Regions from separate parts of the Streptomyces sp. NPDC050610 genome, predicted to be linked through region 1. Evidence: riboswitches for the same ligand, from Rfam matches in the RefSeq annotation. Region 1 holds a riboswitch; each other region holds the start of a gene.

Region 1 (7,876 bases):
ATCAGTGGAGGTTGTGGCACCTGTGGCGGCCATGCGGCGGTTTCCCCCCGGGTCGGCGGTGTACGGGCCGGGGCTCACGGCCCCGGCCCGTACACCGGACGGTTGGATATGCGATGGATGTGCGGCTGTGGGCTGAGGCGCCTACGGACGGCGGATCAGCCGGCGAGCGCCGTGCTCGACGGGGCAGGGACGGCCGTCGTCCGGACCCGGCGCGCTCAGACGGCGAGCGCCTGGGCCCGGCGCTTCACCTCCGTGCCGCGATTCTCGCGCAGGGCCTGCGCCGGGGTGCCCGGCAGGGTCGGGTCGGGGGTGAAGAGCCACTCCAGCATCTCCACGTCACTGAAGCCGTCGTCCCGCAGGAGCGTCAAGGTGCCGGCCAGGCCCTTGACGACCTTGGCGTCGCCGATGAAGTCGGCGGGCACCTGGAGCGCCCTGTTCTCGCCACGGCGCACCGCGATCACCTGGCCTTCCTTGACCAGCTGCCGGACGCGCGTCACCTCGACGCCGAGCCGTTCGGCGATGTCGGGCAGGTTGAGCCAGGCGGGGACGAGAGCATCGATCTTTGCGTCAATCTCGGTCACGGGACAAGCCTGCCATCTAGGACTGACAGTCGGTAGCCGGGAGGCCCTGAGGCGCTCCGAGCCCGTGTCGCGCCCCGGCCGAAGCGCGCGCCGCCAGGCGCGCGTACCCGCGCGGGACACCCCTCGGAGCCCGTGTCCCGTCCCAGCGGAGCGCACCCGTGTCATGTCCTCGTCCGAGCGCCCCGGCCGTTTCGCGCCGGGCGAGCGCGCGCCGCCCGGCCACGCGCGCGTCCCCCTTGGGACAGGACACGTGCGCGTCCCCCCCCAGGACAGGCCACGCGCGCGTACCGCCCAGAAACGGACCGGCCCCCGTTTCCGCCCGGAAACGGACCGGCCCCCGCTACCGCCCGGAAACGGAGCGGCCCCGCTAGAAATGGAGCCGCCCCGCCGCCGGCCTCAGACCGTCGCCGACTTCAGCGGCACCGACGGGTCCGCGGCCTGCCGCTGGTCCAGCCGTGCGCCGCGCTCGATGAGCTTGCGGCCCTGCGCCAGGTCCCGGGGGCGGCCCACGGCGAGCAGCGCGACCAGGATGCCCTCGCGCAGCCAGCACACGGACCAGGCGGCGGTGGCGGGGTCGCCGCGCCACAGGAGTTCGTCGGCGGCGGCGTGGTGCCCCGCGTACTGCACGAACCGGCCGAACTGCTCGGACCAGAAGTAGGGCACCGGGTCGTACAGCGGCCCCTCGGCCTCGCCGTGCGCGATGTTGGCGGCGACGGTGCGCGGCCCCTGGAGCGCGTTGTCCCAGTGGTGCACCAGCAGCCGCTCGGCGTAGCGGGCGGACGGGAAGGAGGCGCAGTCGCCGACCGCGTAGACGTCCGGGAGGCTGGTGCGCAGCCGTTCGTCGGTGACCACGGACAGGTCCGCGGCCAGCTCGATGCCGGTCCCCGCCAGCCAGCCGGTGGCGGGGCGCGCGCCGATGCCGACGACCACCGCGCCGGCCGTCAGCCGGGTGCCGTCGTCCAGCAGCACGCTGCCCTCGGAGAGGGAGACGACGCGGGCGCCGGTGAGCAGTTCGGCGCCGCAGTCCGCGTACCAGCCCGCCATGTGGGCGGCGACCTCGGCGGGGAGGGCGCCCGCGAGCGGCCGGTCCGCGGCCTCCACGACGGTCACCTTGCAGCCCGCCTCGCGGGCGGCGGTCGCGAACTCCGCGCCGATCCAGCCCGCCCCGACCACCACGATGTCGTGCTGGTCGGCGAGGACCGGGCGCAGCCGCGTCGCGTCGTCCAGGGTGCGCAGCAGGTGGACGCCGGGGATGCCCTCGCTGCCGGGCAGGACGACGGGCTCGGCGCCGGTGGCGATGACGAGCCGGTCGTAGGGCTCGGGGCCGTCGGCGGTGTCCAGGACGCGCTCTTCGGGCCGCAGCCCGGTGACCTCGCGGCCGAGCCGCAGGTCGATGCCGAGGGAGTCGAAGTCCACCTCGAAGGCGGAGCCCTCGGACTTGCCGAGCAGCACGGCCTTGGAGAGCGGCGGTCGGTCGTAGGGCGGATGGGGCTCCGCGCCGAGCAGCGAGATCGCGCCGGTCCAGCCCTGTTCGCGGAGGGCGACGGCGGTCTGTACCCCGGCCACGCCCGCGCCGACGATCACGACGCGACGCCGGTCACTGGTGGTATTCGTCTGATCGCTCACCAGCTCACTGTATGGCGGCGGGCACGCTGTGCCGGAGCGTCGCGCAGAGAGATCTCCACCACAACCGGGGCCCGCGGCGGCCCGGTTGCGCGCCCGGCGGAGCCCCGGCCCGTATCGGACACTCCCCTTTCGGCCGATTCGGGGCGCGTACTAGGGTGACTTGGGTAGAGCACTCGCGGGAGCCCGGGCGGACCGGGCTGAGAGGGAGGCTGGACGGCCTCCGACCGTACGAACCTGATCCGGGTCATGCCGGCGAAGGGAGGGGCTGGACGCCCATGCACGCGTCTTCTTCGAAGCCACCGGGACGGGAATCGGCCTCCTGTGACGTCCTCGTCATCGGCGGCGGCATCATCGGCCTGGTCACCGCCTGGCGGTCGGCCCAGCGCGGGCTGCGCACCGCCGTCGCGGACCCCGCGCCCGGCGGGGGCGCCGCCCAGGTCGCGGCCGGGATGCTGGCCGCCGTCACCGAACTGCACTACGGCGAGCAGGACCTGCTCGCCATCAACCTGGCCTCCGCCCGCCGCTACCCGGCGTTCGCGGCCGAGCTGACCGAGGCGAGCGGCCAGGGGATCGGCTACCGCGCCTGCGGCACGCTCGCCGTCGCCCTCGACGCCGACGACCGCGCCCACCTGCGTGAACTCCACGAGTTCCAGCAGCGCTCGGGGCTCGACTCGCAGTGGCTGTCGGGGCGCGAGTGCCGCCGCCTGGAGCCGATGCTCGCGCCGGGCGTGCGCGGCGGCGTGCGGGTCGACGGCGACCACCAGACCGACCCGCGGCGCCTCGCCCGCGCCCTGCTGACGGCCTGCGAGCGCGCGGGCGTCGTCTTCCACCGGGCCGAGGCACGGCGTCTGACGGTCGAGGCGGACCGGGCGACCGGGGCCGAGCTGGCCGACGGCGTCCGGGTCGCCGCCGCCCAGACGGTGCTGGCGGCGGGCAGCCACAGCGCGCGGCTCGCGGGCGTGCCCGAGCACGTGGTGCCGCCGGTCCGCCCGGTCAAGGGCCAGGTCCTGCGGCTGCGCGTGCCCGGCCCGTACGCGCCGTTCCTCTCCCGGACCGTACGGGCCGTGGTGCGCGGCGGCCCCGTCTACCTGGTGCCGCGCGAGAACGGCGAGCTGGTCCTGGGCGCGACCAGCGAGGAGCTGGGCTGGGACACCACCGTCACCGCGGGCGGCGTGTACGAGCTGCTGCGCGACGCCCATGAGCTGGTGCCCGGCATCACGGAGCTGCCGCTCGTCGAGACCCTCGCCGGGCTGCGCCCCGCCTCCCCCGACAACGCGCCGCTGCTCGGCCCGACCGCCCTGCCCGGTCTCCACACGGCCACCGGCCACCACCGCAACGGCGTCCTGCTGACCCCGTTCACCGGCGATGTGATGGCCGAGGTGCTGACCGGCGGCGCGCTCCCGGCGGCGGCCCTGCCCTTCTCCCCGCAGCGTTTCCAGGCCCCCGCACCTCAGGAGCAGCCCGTATGACGCCCTCTCCGCCCGCCTCCGTCCGGCTCTCCCTCAACGGCGAGCCCCGCGAGATCCCCGCCGGTCTGACCCTGGACCGGCTGGTTGCCACGCTCACCACCGCGCACAGCGGCGTCGCCGCCGCCGTCAACGAGGCCGTCGTGCCGCGCGGCCAGTGGCCGGCCACCGCGCTCGGCGACGGCGACCGCGTCGAGGTCCTCACCGCGGTCCAGGGAGGCTGACCATGACCAACACCGCGTTCCTTCCGGGGGCCCCGGAAACGGAAGCGGCCGAGGACCCGCTGACCATCGGCGGCGCCGTCTTCGGCTCCCGGCTGATCATGGGTACGGGCGGCGCGCCCAGTCTGGACGTGCTGGAGCGCTCCCTGCTCGCCTCGGGCACCGAGCTGACCACGGTGGCGATGCGCCGCCTGGACGCGACCGTGCGGGGTTCGGTGCTGTCGGTGCTCGCCCGGCACGGCATCCGGGTGCTGCCGAACACCGCGGGCTGCTTCACCGCCGGGGAGGCCGTCCTCACCGCGCGGCTGGCCCGCGAGGCGCTCGGCACGGACTGGGTCAAGCTCGAAGTGGTGGCCGACGAGCGCACTCTCCTGCCCGATCCGATCGAGCTGCTGGACGCCGCCGAGACCCTCGTCGACGACGGTTTCACCGTGCTGCCGTACACGAATGACGACCCCGTACTCGCCCGCAAGCTGGAGGACGCGGGGTGTGCCGCGATCATGCCGCTGGGCTCGCCCATCGGCTCCGGCCTGGGCATCCGCAACCCGCACAACTTCCAGCTGATCACCGAGCGCGCGGGCGTCCCGGTGATCCTGGACGCGGGCGCGGGCACGGCCTCCGACGCCGCGCTCGCCATGGAGCTGGGCTGCGCCGCGGTGATGCTCGCCTCGGCGGTGACCCGCGCGCAGGAGCCGGCGCTGATGGCGGCGGCCATGCGGCACGCGGTGGAGGCGGGCCGGCTGGCGTACCGCGCGGGCCGCATCCCGCGCCGGCACTTCGCGCGGGCGTCCTCGGCGATGGAGGGGCTGGCGGAGCTGGACCCGGAGCGGCCGGCGTTCTGACCGGGCCCCGCCTGAACTGGCGTTCCGACCGGCCGTTCCGACCGGACCGCCTGACCGGCCGTTCCGACCGCGCGTTCCGACCGGGCCTGAGCGGGCACGTCCCCGTGTCCGACCAGGCGCGTTCCCGCGTCCGTACGCGTCGGCCGCTGTCACCGTTCGGCTTCAGTACGGCCGCGGCGGGCGCGCGGCGTCGGAGCTGTCGGTGACTGCTCGTAGACTCGTCTGCCGTGGATACGACCCTTCAGGACCCCCTCGTCGGGCAGCTGCTCGACGGCCGCTACCGAGTCGAGGCGCGCATCGCCGTCGGTGGCATGGCCACGGTCTACCGGGCCGTCGACACGCGGCTCGACCGCGTGCTCGCGCTCAAGGTGATGCACCCGGCGCTCGCCGCGGACGGCGCCTTCGTCGACCGGTTCATCCGGGAGGCGAAGTCGGTGGCGAGGCTCGCGCACCCCAATGTGGTGGGCGTCTTCGACCAGGGCACCGACGGCACGTACGTCTATCTCGCGATGGAGTACGTGGCCGGGTGCACGCTGCGCGACGTGCTGCGCGAGCGCGGCGCGCTCCAGCCGCGCGCCGCCCTCGACATCCTGGAGCCGATCCTCGCCGCGCTGGGCGCCGCCCACCGGGCGTCCTTCGTACACCGCGACATGAAGCCCGAGAACGTGCTGATCGGCGACGACGGCCGGGTCAAGGTCGCCGACTTCGGGCTCGTACGGGCCGTGGACAACAACACCACCGCCTCGACGGGGTCCGTGCTCGGCACCGTGTCGTACCTCGCCCCCGAGCAGATCGAGCACGGCACCGCCGACACCCCGGCGGACGTGTACGCCTGCGGGGTGGTGCTCTACGAGATGCTGACCGGCGCCAAGCCGCACACCGGCGGCACCCCGGCGCAGGTCCTCTACCAGCACCTCCACGAGGACATCGCGCCGCCGTCCGCGGCAGTGCCGGGACTGCCCGCCGTACTGGACGACCTGGTGGCCGCCGCCACCGCCCGCGACCCGGAGTCGCGCCCCGCCGACGCGGTGGAGCTGCTCGGCCTGGCCCGTACGGCGCGCGCCGGGATGAGCGACGCGGAGCTGGACGCGGTGCCGCCGCGGGCGCAGACGGCCGAGCACGACGGCTCCGAGGACCGTACGAGCGTGCTCCCGCGCTCCATCGAGGCGCGGGCGGCACGGGCGGCGGACGACGCCTCGTACGACCGCACCACCCGGCTGGAACGGCCGTCCGCCCCGGCGGCCGGAGCCAGGGTCCCCGCCCCGGCGGCGGCGTCCGGCCGTCGCGGGCCGCGCCGCTCGGTGCTGGCGCTGCTCGGAGCGGTGCTGGTGATCCTGTTGGGCACGGGCGTCTGGTACATCAATTCCGGCCAGTTCTCCAAGGTCCCGGCCGTCCTGGATCTCACCCGGGCGCAGGCGGAGCAGAAGCTGCACGAGTCCGGGCTGAAGTCGAAGGCCCGGCAGGACTTCAGCGATGTGGTGGAGCGCGGCCATGTCATCGGCACCGACCCCAAGCCGGGCGACCGCATCCGCAGCACCGGCACGGTGACCCTGACCGTCTCGCGGGGGCCGGAGCGGACCAAGGTGCCCAACGTCTCGGGCATCCCCCTCGACCAGGCCAAGAAGCAGATCGCGGACGCGGGGCTGACGCTCGGCAAGGTCCGCCAGGAGTTCAGCGACGAGACGGCCCAGGGCTCGGTGCTCGCCACCGAACCGGGGCCGGGCAGCGAGCGCAGGCCCGACACGGCCGTGGCGGTCACCGTCAGCAAGGGGAAGAAGATCGACATCCCCGAGGTGACGGGCGACTCGGTCGAGGACGCGACCAAGGAGCTGAACGAGAAGGGCTTCAAGGTGAAGGTCGCCGACGAACAGGTCTTCTCCGAAGAGGACAAGGGCGACGTCGCCCAGCAGTCCCCGGCCGAGGACAGCCCGGCGGCGAAGGGCGATACCGTGACCCTCACGGTCTCCAAGGGCCAGGAGATGGTCGAGGTCCCGGACGTCACCGGCGACAAGACCGACGACGCCAAGAAGAAGCTGACCGCCCTGGGCTTCGAGGTCGAGGTGAAGAAGCCGTTCTTCTTCCCGAAGGACACCGTGGACAAGCAGTCGGTCGACGGCGGCGACGAGGCCCCCAAGGGCAGCAAGATCACTATTACGCTCAAGGGACTCTGAACTCATGCGCAACCCCGTCGGCGGCCACATCCCCGTGGCCGGCGGACTCGCGAGGACCGGCCTGCCGTACGCCGCGGAGATGGCCGCCGAGGCCGTGCAGGTCTTCGTCGCCAACCCGCGCGGCTGGGCGACGCCGCCGGGCGACCCGAAGCAGGACGAGGCGTTCCGCGCCGGCTGCGCCGAGCGGTCCCTGCCCGTGTACGTCCACGCGCCCTACCTGATCAATTTCGGCTCCCACACCGAGGCGACGGCCGAGCGGTCCGTCGATTCGCTGCGCCACTCGCTGCGGCGGGGCCGGGACATCGGGGCGCGGGGCGTCGTGGTCCACACGGGCGCGGCGACGGGCGGCCGGCCCCGGAGCGAGGCGCTGGCGCAGGTCCGCGAGCGGCTGCTGCCGCTGCTGGAGGAGCTGACCCACGAGGACGACCCGTGGCTGCTGCTGGAGGGGACGGCCGGGCAGGGCGCCTCGCTCTGCTCCCGGGTGTGGGACCTGGGCCCGTACTTCGACGCGCTGGAGCGCCACCCGAAGCTGGGCGTCTGCCTGGACACCTGCCACGTCTTCGCGGCGGGCCACGACCTGGCCGGGCACGGCGGGATGAAGCAGACGCTCGACGAGCTGGTGTCGGTCGTGGGCGAGGGCCGGCTGAAACTGATCCACGCCAACGACTCCAAGGACGTCGTGGGCGCGCACAAGGACCGGCACGAGAACATCGGTTCCGGCCATATCGGTGCCGAGCCGTTCCGGGAGCTGTTCGCGCACCCGGCGACGGAGGGCGTGCCGCTGACGATCGAGACGCCGGGCGGCAAGGAGGGGCACGCCGCCGACGTGGCGCGGCTGAAGGCGCTGCGCGACGGGCGGGACGCGGCCGACGGCTCGTGACCGGGCGGGCGGCCTGAGACGCCCGGATATGCGGTCGGGTCTGCGTAGCCGGGCGTACGTGATCGGGCCTACGCGCCGGGGCCACGCGA
Region 2 (7,876 bases), on a different contig from region 1:
CCACCAGCCCGATGGAGCCGACCAGGGTCCGTACGATCTCCTCCGAGACGATCTCGCTGGTCGCGACCGCCCCCACCCCGCTGTCCGCGATCGAGAACAGCAGCAGCAACGGCAGCGAAGCACCCGCGTACGCCAGTACCAGCGTGTTGACGACGGACGCGATGTGGTCCCGGCCGATGCGCATCCCGGCCCCGTACAGCTTGCGCCAACTCGCCTGCGGGTCGGCTTCCTTCAGCTCCCACACCGCGGACGTCTGGGTCACCGTCACATCGTCCAGCACGCCCAGCGAGCCGATGATGACCCCGGCCAGCAGCAGTCCGCGGATCTCGATGTGCGGATACAGGCCGTGTACCAGGCCCGTCTGGTCGTCGGTGTTGCCCGTCAGGTGCGCCCAGCCGATGAACACCGAGCCGAGCAGCCCGATGACCATCAGGGACAGCAGGGTGCCGAGCACCGCCACGGACGTACGGGCCGTCAGGCCGTGGCACATATAGAGCGCGATCAGCATGATCGCGCTGCCGCCCACCACCGCGACGAGCAGCGGGTTCGACCCTTGCAGGATCGCGGGCAGGATGAACAGCGTCAGCACCCCGAAGCTGATGGCCAGCGCTACGAGCGCGAAGAGGCCGCGCAGCCGTCCGACGACCACGACGGCGATCGCGAAGACCGCGCCGAGCAGCGCCATCGGCAGTGTGCGGTCCACGTCGGTGACGGAGTACTGGAGGTCCTTCGGGGCCTTCGGCGCGTACGCGAGGACGACCTTCTGACCCACCGAGTAGCGGCGCGAGGCGCTCGGCTGGACGATCTCGGTGAAGGACCGGCCCTTGTCCTTGCCGGAGGTGACTTCCAGGGTGGCTTTCTCGCACTCTTTGCCGGCTCCGGCTCCGGCTCCGGCTCCGGTCGCATCGTTCGGAGGTTGCTGACCGCTTCCGGAGCCCTGCCCTCCGTTTTGTCCGCCTCCGCCGCCGGACGAGGGGGCCTGCGGCTGCGCCCCCACGGCCGCGCAGCTCACCTCCTCGACCTTCACCACCCGGCCCGATTCCGTCTGCTGGTCGAACCCCAGCCCGCTGTGCTGATGCGGCGGCGCCCCTCCGGGCCACAGCACCACGAGCCCGGCCACCACGGCGACGGCGAACGGGATGAGCACGGCCGCGATGACCTTGCGCAGCTGACGGGAGACGGGGGCGGCGGGCCCGTGGCTGTGCGCGTGCGAGTGGCCATGGGCTAGCCGCGGCGCGCGGGCCGTCTGGTGCGCGGGGTCCTGCTCGTGTGCGGGGTCCTGCTCGTGCGCGGGAGGACCGGGCTGGGTGCGAGTCACGGCCCGATCATCGCAAGGCCCCCTGGCCGCCGGGGGCGGCGAACCGTTAGCGTAGTGACACCTTTGCAATCGCGGGAGCTCGGAGCACCGGGCTGAGAGGGCGCTGATCTCCGTACGGGACGTACGTACGGAAGCCGCTGCGTCGACCGCCGAACCTGTTACCGGGTAATGCCGGCGTAGGGAGTTGGGTCTTATGACCTCGCAGCAGGATGCACGCACGCCCGAAACCAGCGGCACAGCGGCGGCCAATGGCTCCGCGGAGCTCGGCTGGCACAAGGACCACGTGACCGGAACGCGGCCGGACCTGCGGGTCCCGGTCCGCCGGGTGCACCTCACCAACGGCCGGGACGTGCGGCTGTACGACACGTCCGGCCCGTACACCGACCCGGCCGTCGAGACGGACGTCCGGCGCGGCCTCGCGCCGGTCCGGGAGAACTGGATCATCGGCCGCGGCGACACCGAGGAGTACGCCGGGCGCCCGCTGCGCCCGGAGGACGACGGCCTCAAGCACACCACCCCGCGCGGCGGCCTCAAGAACCTCGACGCGGTCTTCCCGGGCCGCCCGCGCCAGCCCCGCCGGGGCCACGGCGGACGGGCCGTCACACAGCTCGCGTACGCCAGGCGCGGCGAGATCACGGCCGAGATGGAGTACGTCGCGATCCGCGAGAACGTGGCCCCCGAGACCGTACGGGAGGAGATCGCGGCGGGCCGGGCCGTACTGCCGGCCAATGTGAACCACCCGGAGATCGAGCCGATGATCATCGGCAAGAAGTTCCTGGTGAAGGTCAACGCCAACATCGGCAACTCCGCTGTCACCTCCTCCATCGAGGAGGAGGTCGAGAAGATGACCTGGGCGACCCGCTGGGGCGCCGACACGGTCATGGACCTCTCCACCGGCCGCAACATCCACACCACGCGCGAGTGGGTGCTGCGCAACTCGCCCGTGCCGATCGGCACCGTGCCGCTCTACCAGGCGCTGGAGAAGGTCGACGGCAAGGCCGAGGAGCTGACCTGGGAGATCTACAAGGACACGGTCGTCGAACAGGCCGAGCAGGGCGTGGACTACATGACGGTCCACGCGGGCGTACTCCTGCGGTACGTGCCGCTGACCGCGCGCCGCAAGACCGGCATCGTCTCGCGCGGCGGTTCGATCATGGCCGCGTGGTGCCTGGCCCACCACAAGGAGTCGTTCCTCTACGAGAACTTCGAGGAGCTGTGCTCGATCCTCGCCTCGTACGACGTCACGTACTCGCTCGGGGACGGGCTGCGCCCCGGCTGTATCGCGGACGCCAACGACGAGGCGCAGTTCGCGGAGTTGCGTACGCTCGGCGAGCTGAACTCCATCGCCAAGCGGCACGGCGTACAGACCATGATCGAGGGCCCGGGGCACGTCCCGATGCACAAGATCAAGGAGAACATCGACCTCCAGCAGGAGATCTGCGAGGAGGCCCCGTTCTACACGCTCGGCCCGCTGACCACGGACGTCGCCCCCGCCTACGACCACATCACCTCGGGCATCGGCGCGGCGATGATCGCCTGGTGGGGCACGGCGATGCTCTGCTACGTGACCCCCAAGGAGCACCTCGGGCTGCCGGACCGGGACGACGTCAAGACCGGCGTGATCACGTACAAGATCGCCGCCCACGCGGCGGACCTGGCCAAGGGGCACCCCGGCGCCCAGGAATGGGACGACGCGCTCTCCGACGCCCGGTTCGAGTTCCGCTGGGAGGACCAGTTCAACCTGGCCCTCGACCCGGACACGGCGCGGGAGTTCCACGACCAGACCCTCCCGGCCGAGCCGGCGAAGACCGCGCACTTCTGCTCCATGTGCGGCCCGAAGTTCTGCTCGATGAAGATCTCCCAGGACATCCGCCGTGAACACGGCGGGGACCTGTCGATCGACTCCGAGGCCGAGGCTGACGCCGAGGCCGGAATGGCGGAGAAGTCCAGGGAGTTCGCGGCGGCGGGCAACCGCGTGTATCTGCCGATCGCGGACTGACGCGCCGCCCCGCCCACCGAAGCGCCGGAGGCGGTACGACCGTACGAACCGGGCCCGAAGCCGCAACTCGCCCTTGCGACTTCGGGCCCTTCGGCATGACGTGCCTACGTGCCTACGTGCCTACGTGCCTACGTGCCTACGTGCCGAGGACGTCTGCCCCGCCTGGCCACGGCTTCACGGCCGCCCAGTCTCACGTCCCCTTCGGCAGCCGGAGGAGCAGGTGGTCGACCAGGTCGTCGACGTAGTCGGGGCTGAGGTCGGTGAGGCCGAAGAGGACGCGGACGTACATCGGGGCCAGGATGTGGTCGACCACCTCCATGGACCGCGGCGCGGGTTCGCCGCGGGCGTGGGCCCGGTCGAGCATGGCGTCCATCTGGCGCTGGCGCTCCAGGAGGAGGTTGTTGCGCGCCTGCTCGCCGTCCTGGCCGGCCGCGGAGAGGGACACGACCAGGCGGAGCACCGCCAGGCCGTCGGGGCCGGTGATGTCGCGGGCCACGTGGGACGCGTAGGCGTGCAGGTCGCCTCTGAGGCTGCCCGTGTCGGGGATCGGTGACTGGGTGGTCAGCCAGGAGATCGCCACGTCCGTGGTCAGGGCTTCGAGGTTGCCCCAGCGGCGGTAGACGCTGGTGTCGGCGACGCCGGCGCGGGCCGCGACCTCGCCGACGGTGAAGCCGCCGTATCCGCGTTCGCTGACCAGCGACATGACGGCCTGGTGCACCGCCGTGCGGACGCGGGCGCTGCGGCCGCCGGGGCGGCGGGCCCGCTCTTGCTCTTCCTTCATGGCCCCATTCTAGCCAAACGCAGTCAGCGCTTGCGTTTGTGCTCGCCATGGGTCTAACGTCGTGGTTAACGCAGTCGCCACCAACTTTTAGGAGGGGCCATGAAGCCCGTCTTCTTCCCGGAGAACAGCCAGTTCTGGTTCGAGACGCTGCGCGTTTTCGGGCACAGCGCCTACGGGGGCGGCGACTTCGGCGAGGCAGCGGTCGTCGCCGAGCGCATCACCCCCGGTGACTACGACAGCTGGCACGACGAGTGGTTCGCCATGGGAGAGCGCGTGGCGGAGGTCGCCCGCAAGGCGAAGGACGGCGGGCACCGGGTCAGCGCCCGCGATGCCTTCCTGCGGGCCTCGAACTACTACCGCAGCGCCGAGTTCTTCCTGCACGGCAACCCCGACGACCCCCGCATCCTGCGGGCCTACGACGCGTCGGTCGCCTGCTTCCGCGAGGCCGCCGCCCTGTTCACCCCGCCCATCGAGCTGGTCGAGATCCCGTACGAGGACACCGTCCTGCCCGGATACTTCTACCGGCCCGACGACTCGGGCGCCGTCCGGCCGACCGTGCTCATGTTCAACGGGTTCGACGGCACGGCCGAGGAGATGCACTTCGGCGGCGGCGCCGCGGCCGTCGAGCGCGGCTACAACGTCCTGACCTTCGACGGGCCGGGGCAGCCGGGCACCCGCCACCACCACGGCATGGTGTTCCGCCCCGACTGGGAAGCGGTCGTCGGCCCGGTCATCGACTACGCCCTCACCCGCCCCGAGGTGGACCCGGACCGTATCGCGCTGTTCGGCAACAGCATGGGCGGGATGCTCGGGCCGCGCGCCGCCGCCTTCGAGCACCGCATCGCCGCCGTCATCGCCTTCGACGGCATCTACGACCTGGCCTCGGCCGTGGCCGAAGCCTTCCCCGGCGACCGCGCCGAGATCGCACGACTGCTGCGCGCCGACCACGCCCCCGAGGTCGACGCCGGCCTGGAGCAGGCCATGGCCGCCAGCCCGAAGATGCGGTGGGCCATGGAACAGGGCATGTACGTCATGGGCGCCGACACCCCGCGCAAGTTCGCCGCCACCTTCCTCGACTACAACCTGCGCGACGGCGTGGCCGAGAAGATCACCTGCCCCGTCCTGGTCTGCTCCGGAACCACCGACGTGTTCTTCGAGGGCCAGCCGGAGGAGCTCTTCGAGCACCTGACCGGTCCGAAGACATTCCTTGAGTTCACCCCTGAACTGGGCGCCGACGCCCACTGCCAGGCCGGCGGCCAGCGGCTCGCCTACGCGCAGGTCTACGACTGGCTGGACGACACCCTGGGGCACCGCGGCTGACGCGTGCCGCCGGTACGTACGTACCAGCGAACATGCGGCGTCGTCCGGCCCGGGCGGTGGGCCGGACGACGCCGGATGTTCCTCAGGTCCGGTGGGCCGGCCCCGTTCGGGCCGGCCTTTCGGCGCTACTCGGGCCGGTGGTCCGGGCCTCCGTAGTCCGGGCTGGTGAAGTCCGGGCTGGAGAACCGGGGCCGGGAGACATGCTCATTGTTGGCGTCCGGGCTGGAGAAGCCCGGACGGGAGTAGCCGAGGTGGGGTGTCCGGTGGACCCCCGAAGCCCTCGGCACGGACGTCGGCTGCGGCCGCGGCTCCGGCGGACCCGCGTCGGCGAGCGCTTCGCGCAGGAAAGGCAGTACGCCGCGGTGCAGCAGCGCCTGCCGCCAGGCTTCCCTGGCCTGCGCCACCGCCTCCGCCCGCTTGCCCGCCACGCGCCCCTCGCGGCCCGAGGGCCCGTTGTTGCGCAGGGCGGTCAGCAGCATGGCGCCCATGGCGACGAGGACCCCGGCGGCGGTGAGACCGCCGAACCACCAGCCGATGGTGATCATCGGGCCCGCGACGGAGGCGTCGGAGCTGACCGTGCGCAGGACATATCCGATGACGAGGAAAAGCAGGGCCGCGATGCCCGCCAGGACCGGGGCGAGCACGGCGAGCACCGCTCCCGCTCCCGCTCCGGCCTCGGCGGCCTCGCTCATGGCGGTGGCGATCCCGACGGCGGCCGCATGGTCGTCGCCCTGGTCACCGCCGCCGCTACCGCCCCCGACCGGCTGAGGCCGGGCGACGCTCGCGGGCGCGCGCAGTTCGTCACGCGCCTGTACATAGTTCTGGTACTCGGCTGCCGCGCATGCCGAAATAGCGGCCACGGCGCCCAACGCCATGGTGCGCAGCTGTTCACTGTTGAGCCGCCGGCCTAGGGCGGCCAGTTCCGGGTCATGGTCTGCGGTACGCAGCGCCTCGTCGAGGACTCGCTCGAACTCCGGGCGATCCTCGGTCAGCAGGTGCGGAGCGCTGTTCATGTGCATCCCCCGATGCTCCGTAGGGCCTTGTAGCCGGCCTACACCGGGCAGTTGGGCGGAAACGGAGGAGAGCCTGCTACGGATAAGGCCGATGGTAGAGCCGTTCTGGCACGGGGTGACAGTCTGTTTCCCGAATTCCCCCCGCGCGGTGGAAATTCCTACCTGCCCCTACCCCTGCCCAATGAATCCTCAGACAGACAGAGGAAGTTGAACCACCAGTAGCTTTCCGGCCATCGTGACGCCGCCGTCCATCGCGACCGCCAGGCCGTCGGCGTACACATGGGGACCGTCCACGGCCGCCGCGCCGTTGTCCTCGCCGTCCTCGGATCCTACCTCGCCGAGGAGGTACGGGATCGGGCTGTGGCCGTGTACGACACGGGTGCCGCCGAAGGTGTCCAGCAGTTCCCGGGCGGCCATCGGCCCCGCTTCGTCGCGGAACGCGAAGCGCTTGGTGAATTTCCGGAACAGGTCCCAGCATTCGTCGGCGTCGCTGCGCTGCAGCGCCTCGGTGATGGCGTCGTTGACGGCCTCGATCGAGTCGCCGTAGTCGAGATAGGCGGTGGTGTCGGAGTGCACCAGCAGATGGCCGTCCTCCTCGGCCATCGCGTCGAGCCGGGCCATCCACTGCAGGTGGTGGTCCTGGAGGCGCTCCATGTCGGTGCGCTGGCCGCCGTTGATGAGCCAGGCGGCCTGGAAGGAGGCGGTGCCCGCGCCGGAGTTGACGGGGGTGTCGTAGAACCGCTTGGCGCCGAGGAGGAGGAGCTCGTGGTTGCCCATGAGCGCCTTGCAGTAGCCGCCGGCCGCCGCGGCCTCCGCGGAGAGCCGCATGACGAGGTCGATCACGCCGATGCCGTCCGGGCCGCGGTCGGTGAAGTCGCCGAGGAACCAGAGACGGGCGTTGCCGGCGGCCCAGTTGCCGTCGGCGTCGATCAGCCCCTGGGCGGCGAGCGCCTCGTGGAGTTCGTCGAGGTAGCCGTGGACGTCGCCGACGACGTACAGGGGGCCCGGCCCGTTCGGGGGGAGGGGGGCCTCGGGGTCGGCGAGCGGGGTGAGCTCGACGGTGGGCACGTCCGGGTTCGCGCCGATGACCGGCAGGTCCCGCTCGGTGGGCGTGTAGCCGGGCGGCATCGCCTCCGCGCCGCCCGGTGCGGGTGGTGCGGGGGGATTCTCGTGTGGCTCGGACTGCGCGTACGCAGGGAAGGGCGGAAGTGCCGCCGTGGTCCGTGCCGTGGGTCCCAGACCGGCCCCCTGAGTCATCGACCCCTCCACCATCGCGCCGCCGTGCACCTTGTGGACCTTGCCTGGTCGATGGCGGTCCGTGGTGTCGTGCGCCCATCATAGGAATGACCGTCGCGGCGTGCGACGCACCAGGGGGCTGTCAATCGGGGAGGGCGGGACTTCTCCGCTCTTTTCTCCCCAATTGGGCTGTTCGATCCCCGCCCATC
Region 3 (7,876 bases), on a different contig from region 1:
CGGCCTGCCGGTCGGACACCGTGCAGGAGAAGACGCGCGCAGGGGCGAGGCTCTGCTTACTGATAACACCAGGAGCAAGTGGTGATCGAAGAGATCCTCCTCGAGGCCGAGGAGAAGATGGAGAAGGCCGTCGTGGTCGCCAAGGAGGACTTCGCGGCGATCCGTACGGGGCGTGCGCACCCGGCGATGTTCAACAAGATCGTGGCGGACTACTACGGTGCGCTGACCCCGATCAACCAGCTGGCGTCGTTCTCGGTGCCGGAGCCGCGGATGGCCGTGGTGACCCCGTTCGACAAGACGGCGCTGCGCAACATCGAGCAGGCGATCCGCGACTCGGATCTGGGCGTCAACCCGAGCAACGACGGCAGCATCATCCGGGTGACGTTCCCGGAGCTGACCGAGGACCGGCGCCGCCAGTACATCAAGGTCGCCAAGGGCAAGGCCGAGGACTCGAAGGTCTCGATCCGCTCGGTCCGCCGCAAGGCCAAGGAGACCCTCGACAAGCTCGTCAAGGACAAGGAGTCCGGCGAGGACGAGGTGCGCCGCGCGGAGAAGGAGCTCGACGACACCACTGCGAAGTACGTCACGCAGGTGGACGAGTTGCTCAAGCACAAGGAAGCCGAGCTGCTCGAGGTCTGATGAACGACTCTTCCTGGGGGGCCCCGCCGAGCGCCGGATACCGCGGGCCGACCGACCGGGGGCCGGCCCGTCCGGCAGGTCCCGTGCACGACATGGGCGACGCGGCGCAGACTCGGCCCATGCCCATCGTGCCCGACGCAGGCGGAGATCAGGACGACCGTGAGAAGGGGGCCGCTTACCTCGGCGGCCCCCTCTTCCGCGATGAACAGTTCCGTGAGGAACGGTTCCGTGACGACCAGTTCCGTGGTGAGCAGTTCCACGGGGAGCAGGAGCCCGCTGCGGTGCCCGAGCCCGTTCCCGCGGCGCCGGAGCCGGCCGCCGCGCCTGTGAAGAAGAGCGCGGGCCGTGACCTGCGGGCGGCCATAGGGGTGGGCCTGGGGCTGGGCGGGATCATCATCGCCTCCCTGTTCATCTACAAGCCCGTCTTCCTCGGCGTGATAGCGGTCGCCGTGGTCGTCGGGCTGTGGGAGCTGACCTCGCGCCTGTCGGAGAAGAAGGCGATCAAGGCGCCGCTGGTGCCGCTCGCGGTCGGCGGCGCCGCCATGGTCGTCGCGGGCTATCTGGACGGCCCGGAGGGCGCGTGGGTGGCCATGGCCTTCACCGCGCTCGCCGTGCTCGTGTGGCGGATGACGGAACCGCCCGAGGACTATCTGCGGGATGTCACGGCGGGCATCTTCGCGGCGTTCTACGTGCCCTTCCTCGCCACGTTCGTGGCGCTGATGCTCGCCGCCGGCGACGGCGCGTGGCGGGTGCTCACCTTCCTCGTGCTGACGGTCGTCAGCGACACCGGCGCGTACGCGGTGGGCTGGAAGTTCGGCAAGAACAAGCTCGCGCCGCGGATCAGCCCCGGCAAGACGCGCGAGGGCCTCGTCGGCGCGGTCGCCTTCGCGATGGTGGCGGGCGCGCTGTGCATGCAGTACCTGATCGACGACGGGACCTGGTGGCACGGGCTGCTGCTCGGCTGCGCGGTCGCGGCCAGCGCCACGCTCGGCGACCTGGGCGAGTCCATGATCAAGCGGGACCTCGGCATCAAGGACATGGGCACGCTGCTGCCGGGGCACGGCGGGATCATGGACCGGCTGGACTCCCTGCTGCCCACCGCGCCGGTGGTGTGGCTGCTTATGGTGATCTTCGTCGGCAGCGGCTGACCTGCGCTTTTCCCGTCGAGGGGTCCGTTGTCCACAGGGCGGCGGGCCCCTTTCCGGATGTCTGCCACACTGGATGGACCATGCCTAAGCCCGGAGAACTCACTTTCGTCGCGCCGCGCGGAGCCAAGAAGCCGCCGCGGCATCTCGCCGACCTTAGCCCCGCCGAGCGCCGCGAGGCCGTGGCCGCGATCGGCGAGAAGCCGTTCCGTGCCAAGCAGCTGTCGCAGCACTACTTCGCCCGGTACGCCCACGATCCGGCGCAGTGGACCGACATCCCCGCGGCGGCGCGCGAGAGGCTGGCGGCCGAGATGCTGCCGGAGCTGATGAGCGTGTTGCGGCACATCTCGTGCGACGACGACACCACCCGCAAGACGCTCTGGAAGCTGCACGACGGCACGCTCGTCGAGTCCGTGCTGATGCGCTATCCGGACCGGGTCACCATGTGCATCTCGTCGCAGGCGGGCTGCGGAATGAACTGCCCGTTCTGCGCCACCGGCCAGGCCGGGCTGGACCGGAATCTGTCCACCGCCGAGATCGTCCACCAGATCGTCGACGGCATGCGCGCCCTGCGCGACGGGGAGGTGCCCGGCGGTCCGGCCCGGCTCTCCAACATCGTCTTCATGGGGATGGGCGAGCCGCTCGCCAACTACAAGCGCGTCGTGGGTGCGATCCGCCGGCTCACGGACCCCGAGCCGGACGGGCTCGGCCTCTCGCAGCGCGGCATCACCGTCTCCACCGTCGGCCTGGTCCCCGCGATGCTGCGGTTCGCCGACGAGGGCTTCAAGTGCCGCCTCGCGGTCTCGCTGCACGCCCCCGACGACGAGCTGCGCGACACGCTTGTGCCGGTCAACACGCGGTGGAAGGTGCGCGAGGTCCTCGACGCGGCCTGGGAGTACGCGGAGAAGTCCGGCCGCCGCATCTCCATCGAGTACGCGCTGATCCGCGACATCAACGACCAGGCGTGGCGCGGCGATCTGCTCGGGCGGCTGCTCAAGGGCAAGCGCGTGCACGTCAACCTCATTCCGCTCAACCCGACGCCCGGTTCCAAGTGGACCGCGTCGCGTCCGGAGGACGAGAAGGCGTTCGTCGAGGCGATCGCGGCCCACGGCGTGCCCGTGACCGTGCGCGACACGCGGGGCCAGGAGATCGACGGGGCCTGCGGACAATTGGCCGCTTCCGAGCGCTGATATGGTGCTTTCGCACAATTGAACAATCCGACAGGGGAGCGCACAGAGCGCTGAGAGTGCGGCTTGGCCGCAGACCCTCGGACCTGATCCGGGTCATACCGGCGTAGGGAGTCAGCTCACTCATGAACAGCAATGTCCGGCGTGCCATCGGCGCCGCGGTCGTCAGCGCCCTCGGCGTCACCGCGCTCGCCGCCTGCGGGGGATCCGGATCGTCCGAGGCGTCGGACTCCAAGACGGTCACCCTGGTCTCGCACGACTCGTTCAACGCCTCGAAGTCCGTGCTCGCCCAGTTCACCGAGAAGACCGGCTACAAGGTACGGGTCGTCAAGAGCGGCGACGCGGGCGCGGCCGTCAACCAGGCGATCCTCTCGAAGTCGCACCCGCAGGGGGACGTCTTCTTCGGCGTCGACAACACCCTCCTCTCGCGCGCCCTCGACAACGGGCTGTTCTCGCCGTACGAGGCCAAGGGGCTGGACCGGATCCCGCGCGATCTCCAGCTCGACGCGGCGAAGCACCGCGCCACCCCCGTCGACACCGGGGACATCTGCGTCAACTACGACCGCGCGTACTTCAAGGACCACAAACTGGCGCCGCCGCAGTCCTTCGACGATCTGGTCAAGCCGGAGTACAAGAACCTTCTCGTCACCGAGAACGTCGCCACCTCGTCCCCCGGCCTCGCCTTCCAGCTCGGCACCGTCGCCAAGTACGGCGAGGACGGCTGGCAGAAGTACTGGAAGCAGCTCAGGAGCAACGGCGTCGAGGTCGTGGACGGCTGGGAGCAGGCCTACAACCAGCGGTTCTCCGGCTCCGCCGCCGGCAAGAAGGCCAAGGGCGACAAGCCGCTCGTCGTCTCCTACGCCTCCAGCCCGCCCGCCGAGGTGCTGGACGCGAAGCCGCAGCCGAAGGAGGGGCCCACCGGGGTCGCGACCGGCACGTGCTTCCGGCAGATCGAATTCGCGGGGCTGCTGAACGGGGCGAAGAACACCAAGGGCGGCAAGGCGCTCCTCGACTTCCTGGTGGGCAAGGAATTCCAGGAGGACATGCCGCTCCAGATGTTCGTCAAACCGGCGAACCCGGACGCGAAGCTGCCCGAGGTGTTCACGAAGTACGGCGCGAAGATCTCCGCCCCCGAGACCCTGGCCCCGGAGAAGATCGCCAAGAACCGTGAGCAGTGGGTCAAGTCGTGGTCCTCGCTCGTCCTGAAGTAGCGCCCCCGGGGAACGCGCCGGACGGGCCCGATCCCGGCCGCGCGGCGGACCGCAAGGCCGCCGCGCGCGGCGTCGTGTCGCGACTCGCGCTGATGGCGGTGCCCTTCGCGTTCTTCGCCGCCTTCTTCGCCTATCCCGTCGTGGCGATCGTCGCCCGGGGGCTGAAGGACGGCGGGCAGTGGCAGTTCGGCCGGATAGGGGAGGTGCTCGGCGACCCGCAGATCGGCCACGTCCTGTGGTTCACCACCTGGCAGGCCGCCGCGTCCACCGCGCTGACCCTCGCCCTCGCGCTCCCCGGCGCGTACGTCTTCGCCCGCTTCGACTTCCCCGGCAAGCAGCTGCTGCGCGCCGTGGTCACCGTCCCCTTCGTCCTGCCGACCGTCGTCGCGGGCTCGGCGTTCCTGGCGCTGCTGGGCCGCGGCGGGCTGCTCGACGAGCTGTGGGGGGTCCGCCTCGACACCACGGTCTGGGCCATCCTCCTGGCGCACGTCTTCTTCAACTACGCGGTCGTCGTGCGGACCGTCGGCGGCCTGTGGGCGCAGCTCGACCCGCGCCAGGAGGAGGCGGCGCGGGTGCTGGGCGCCGGGCGCTTCGCGGCCTGGCGCAGGGTGACGCTCCCCGCCCTCGCGCCCGCCGTGGCGGCAGCGGCCCTGATGGTCTTCCTCTTCACCTTCACCTCCTTCGGCGTCATCCAGATCCTCGGCGGCCCGCGCTACGCGACGCTGGAGGTGGAGATCTACCAGCAGACCGCGCAGCTCCTGAACCTGCCGACGGCCGCCGTGCTCTCGATCGTCCAGTTGCTGGCGGTGTGCGTGCTGCTCGCCGTGCACGCCCGGACCGTACGCCGCCGGGAGTCGGCGCTCCGGCTGGTCGACGCGGCGCGGACGTCGCGCCGGCCGCGCGGCGCGGGGCAGTGGTCGCTGCTGGCGGGGGTGCTGGCCTGCGTCGCCCTGCTGATCCTGCTGCCGCTGGCCGTGCTGGTGCAGCGCTCCTTCGACGGCCCCGACGGCTACGGCCCGGTCTTCTATCGCGCTCTCGAATCGGCCGCGGACAACGGCGGCACCTTCGTCGTCGCGCCGCTGGAGGCGATCGGCAATTCGCTCTCCTACGGGCTCGCCGCCACCGCCATAGCCGTGGTCATCGGCGGGCTGGCCGCAGCCGCCCTGACGCTCCGGGGCGGAGCGAACGGCGGCGCGAAGGGCGGAGCGAACGGGGGCGCGAACGGGGGCGCGAAGGGCGCGGGCCGGCTCGTACGGGGCTTCGACGCGCTCCTCATGCTGCCGCTCGGCACCTCCGCCGTGACCGTCGGCTTCGGCTTCCTCATCACCCTCGACAAGCCGCCGCTGGACCTGCGGGACTCCTGGATCCTGGTGCCGCTGGCCCAGGCGCTGGTGGGCGTCCCCTTCGTCGTACGGACCATGCTGCCGGTGCTGCGCGCGGTCGACGCCCGGCTGCGGGAGGCCGCCGCGGTGCTCGGGGCGTCCCCGCTGCGGGCCTGGCGGGAAGTGGATCTGCCGCTGGTGGGGAGGGCGCTGGCGGTCGCGGCGGGGTTCGCGTTCGCGGTCTCGCTGGGCGAGTTCGGGGCGACCGTCTTCATCGCCCGGCCGGACAGCCCGACGCTGCCGGTCGCGGTGGCCCGGTTGCTGAGCCGGCCCGGGGAGATGAACTACGGGCAGGCGATGGCCCTCAGCACCATTTTGATGCTGGTGTGCGCGGTGGCGCTGCTGGTACTGGAGCGCATTCGCACCGACCGTTCGGGAGAGTTCTAGATGGCCCTGCTGCGACTGGACGGCGCGAGCGTCCGCTTCGGCGCGAGGACGGCGCTGGACGCGGTGGACCTGGAGGTCGCCGAGCACGAGACGGTGTGCGTCCTCGGCCCGAGCGGCAGCGGAAAATCCACCCTGCTGCGCGTCGTCGCGGGGCTTCAGCGGGCCGACGGCGGGCGGGTGACACTGGAGGGCCGGGACCAGAGCGGCATCCCGACGCACCGCCGCGGTGTGGGGCTGATGTTCCAGGACCACCAGCTCTTCCCGCAGCGCGATGTGGCCGGAAACGTGGCCTTCGGACTGCGGATGCGCGGGGCGGGCCGCGCCGAGCAGGCCCGTACGGTCGCCGAACTCCTCGACCTCGTCGGGCTGCCGGACGCACAGCGCCGCGCGGTCGGCACGCTGTCCGGAGGTGAGCAGCAGCGCGTCGCGCTCGCCCGCGCGCTCGCGCCGCGCCCCCGGCTGCTGATGCTCGACGAGCCCTTCGGCCAGCTCGACCGTGGGCTGCGCGAGCGCCTGGTGATGGAACTGCGCTCCCTCTTCAGAACCTTGGGCACCACGGTCCTCGCCGTCACCCACGACCAGGGCGAGGCGTTCGCGCTCGCCGACCGGGTGGTCGTCATGCGCGACGGGCGTATCGCCCAGAGCGGCACGCCGCTGGAGGTGTGGCAGCGCCCGGCCTCAGAATTCGTGGCCCGGTTCCTCGGCTTCGACAACGTCGTCGAGGCGGGTGTCTCCGGTGAGGCAGCCGAGACGGCCTGGGGCAAGCTCCCGGTGCGCCGAGGCGCGCCCCAGGGCGCGCAGCGGCTGCTCGTACGCCCGGCCGGGGTGCGGCTGACGGGCGTACGGGACGGGCTGCCGTGCACGGTGGAAGCGCGCACCTTCCGCGGGGACCATGTGGCGCTGCTGCTGCGGCCCGAGAACGGGCCGCAGCTGGAGGCGGCGTGCGCCCTGCGCGACGCGCCGGAGGCGGGCGCGCGGGTCGGCGTGGAGTTCGACGCGGACGAAGTGGTGGTGCTCAGCGCCCCGTAGCGCGGCCTCCCGGTAGCGCGGCCTCCTGTGCCGCGGTCTCCCGCGGCTCGGCTCCCTGCGGGCCCAGCAGCCCGGCGCGCCGTAGGCCGACTCCCCTTGGGGCGATTTCCCGTAAGTCAGCTCCCCGTAGGAGAGGCCGTACTCTGCCGCACAGTGTCGTCGGTGGCGTTGTCGGCGTCCGCCGGGAGGGGGTCCTGCGGCTGCGGCGCCGCCTCCGCGCCGCCCTCCGGCTGGCCGAACCAGGCCACGGCGACCGCGCCCGCCACCGCCAGGACGAACCCGAGGATCGCCACCCAGGCGAAGCCGGGCCGCGAGGAGTCGCCGAGCCACAGCACGCCGATCATGCCGGGCAGCACCGTCTCGCCCACCACCAGCGCGGCGGTCGCGCCGTTGACCGAACCGATCTGGAGGGCGACAGTGTGCAGGTACATGCCGCCGATGCCGGCCACGAGGATGGCGTAGAGGGCGGGGTCCGCGAGGAGCGTGGGCAGGTTGAACGGGTCGATGCCGTTCAGGACGCGCACCCCGACGCCCAGCGCGCCGAAGCCGAGGCCGGAGAGCAGGCCGGCCAGGATCGCGGCCCGCGAGCCGAGCATCCGCACGATCACCGTGCCGCCCGCCATCAGCACGATCGCGATCACCAGCAGCCACCAGTGGGTGGTCGTCGAGCTGCTGCCCCCGCCCTCGTGCCCGGCCGCCGTCGCCAGCAGCACCAGCGCCGAGCAGACGACGGCGATCGAGGTCCACTCGGGCCGGGTCAGCTTGATGCCGAGGAGCTTGATGCTCAGCACGGCGGTGATCACCAGGTTGGCGCTGATGACGGTCTGCGAGAGGAAGAGCGGCAGCAGCCGCGCGGCCAGCGCGCCGAGCGCGAACCCTATGAAGTCGAGCACCGT

Evidence for each region. A riboswitch is a leader RNA that binds a small molecule or an ion and turns the genes downstream of it on or off. The one in region 1 is predicted to bind thiamine pyrophosphate.
Region 2: linked by a shared signal. The riboswitch ahead of thiC (phosphomethylpyrimidine synthase ThiC) and the one ahead of thiO (glycine oxidase ThiO) in region 1 are both predicted to bind thiamine pyrophosphate.
Region 3: linked by a shared signal. The riboswitch ahead of AB0I22_RS30300 (thiamine ABC transporter substrate-binding protein) and the one ahead of thiO (glycine oxidase ThiO) in region 1 are both predicted to bind thiamine pyrophosphate.

The regions. Positions count from the first base shown of each region.
Region 1 covers NZ_JBFAIV010000035.1:53,831-61,706, forward strand. Annotated here, with positions in the region: gene thiE (thiamine phosphate synthase) at 1-33, opposite strand, end outside; gene AB0I22_RS32225 (Rv2175c family DNA-binding protein) at 216-581, opposite strand; gene AB0I22_RS32230 (FAD-dependent oxidoreductase) at 978-2,207, opposite strand; TPP riboswitch at 2,373-2,485, shown strand; gene thiO (glycine oxidase ThiO) at 2,483-3,676, shown strand; gene thiS (sulfur carrier protein ThiS) at 3,673-3,897, shown strand; gene AB0I22_RS32245 (thiazole synthase) at 3,900-4,736, shown strand; gene pknB (Stk1 family PASTA domain-containing Ser/Thr kinase) at 4,964-6,907, shown strand; gene AB0I22_RS32255 (deoxyribonuclease IV) at 6,912-7,787, shown strand.
Region 2 covers NZ_JBFAIV010000001.1:417,682-425,557, forward strand. Annotated here, with positions in the region: gene AB0I22_RS01945 (YibE/F family protein) at 1-1,318, opposite strand, end outside; TPP riboswitch at 1,380-1,518, shown strand; gene thiC (phosphomethylpyrimidine synthase ThiC) at 1,512-3,317, shown strand; gene AB0I22_RS01955 (TetR/AcrR family transcriptional regulator) at 3,508-4,098, opposite strand; gene AB0I22_RS01960 (alpha/beta fold hydrolase) at 4,198-5,418, shown strand; gene AB0I22_RS01965 (hypothetical protein) at 5,544-6,437, opposite strand; gene AB0I22_RS01970 (metallophosphoesterase) at 6,621-7,703, opposite strand.
Region 3 covers NZ_JBFAIV010000030.1:88,806-96,681, forward strand. Annotated here, with positions in the region: gene frr (ribosome recycling factor) at 82-639, shown strand; gene AB0I22_RS30290 (phosphatidate cytidylyltransferase) at 639-1,787, shown strand; gene rlmN (23S rRNA (adenine(2503)-C(2))-methyltransferase RlmN) at 1,868-2,974, shown strand; TPP riboswitch at 2,997-3,101, shown strand; gene AB0I22_RS30300 (thiamine ABC transporter substrate-binding protein) at 3,097-4,182, shown strand; gene AB0I22_RS30305 (iron ABC transporter permease) at 4,275-5,951, shown strand; gene AB0I22_RS30310 (ABC transporter ATP-binding protein) at 5,952-6,980, shown strand; gene AB0I22_RS30315 (hypothetical protein) at 7,097-7,876, opposite strand, start outside.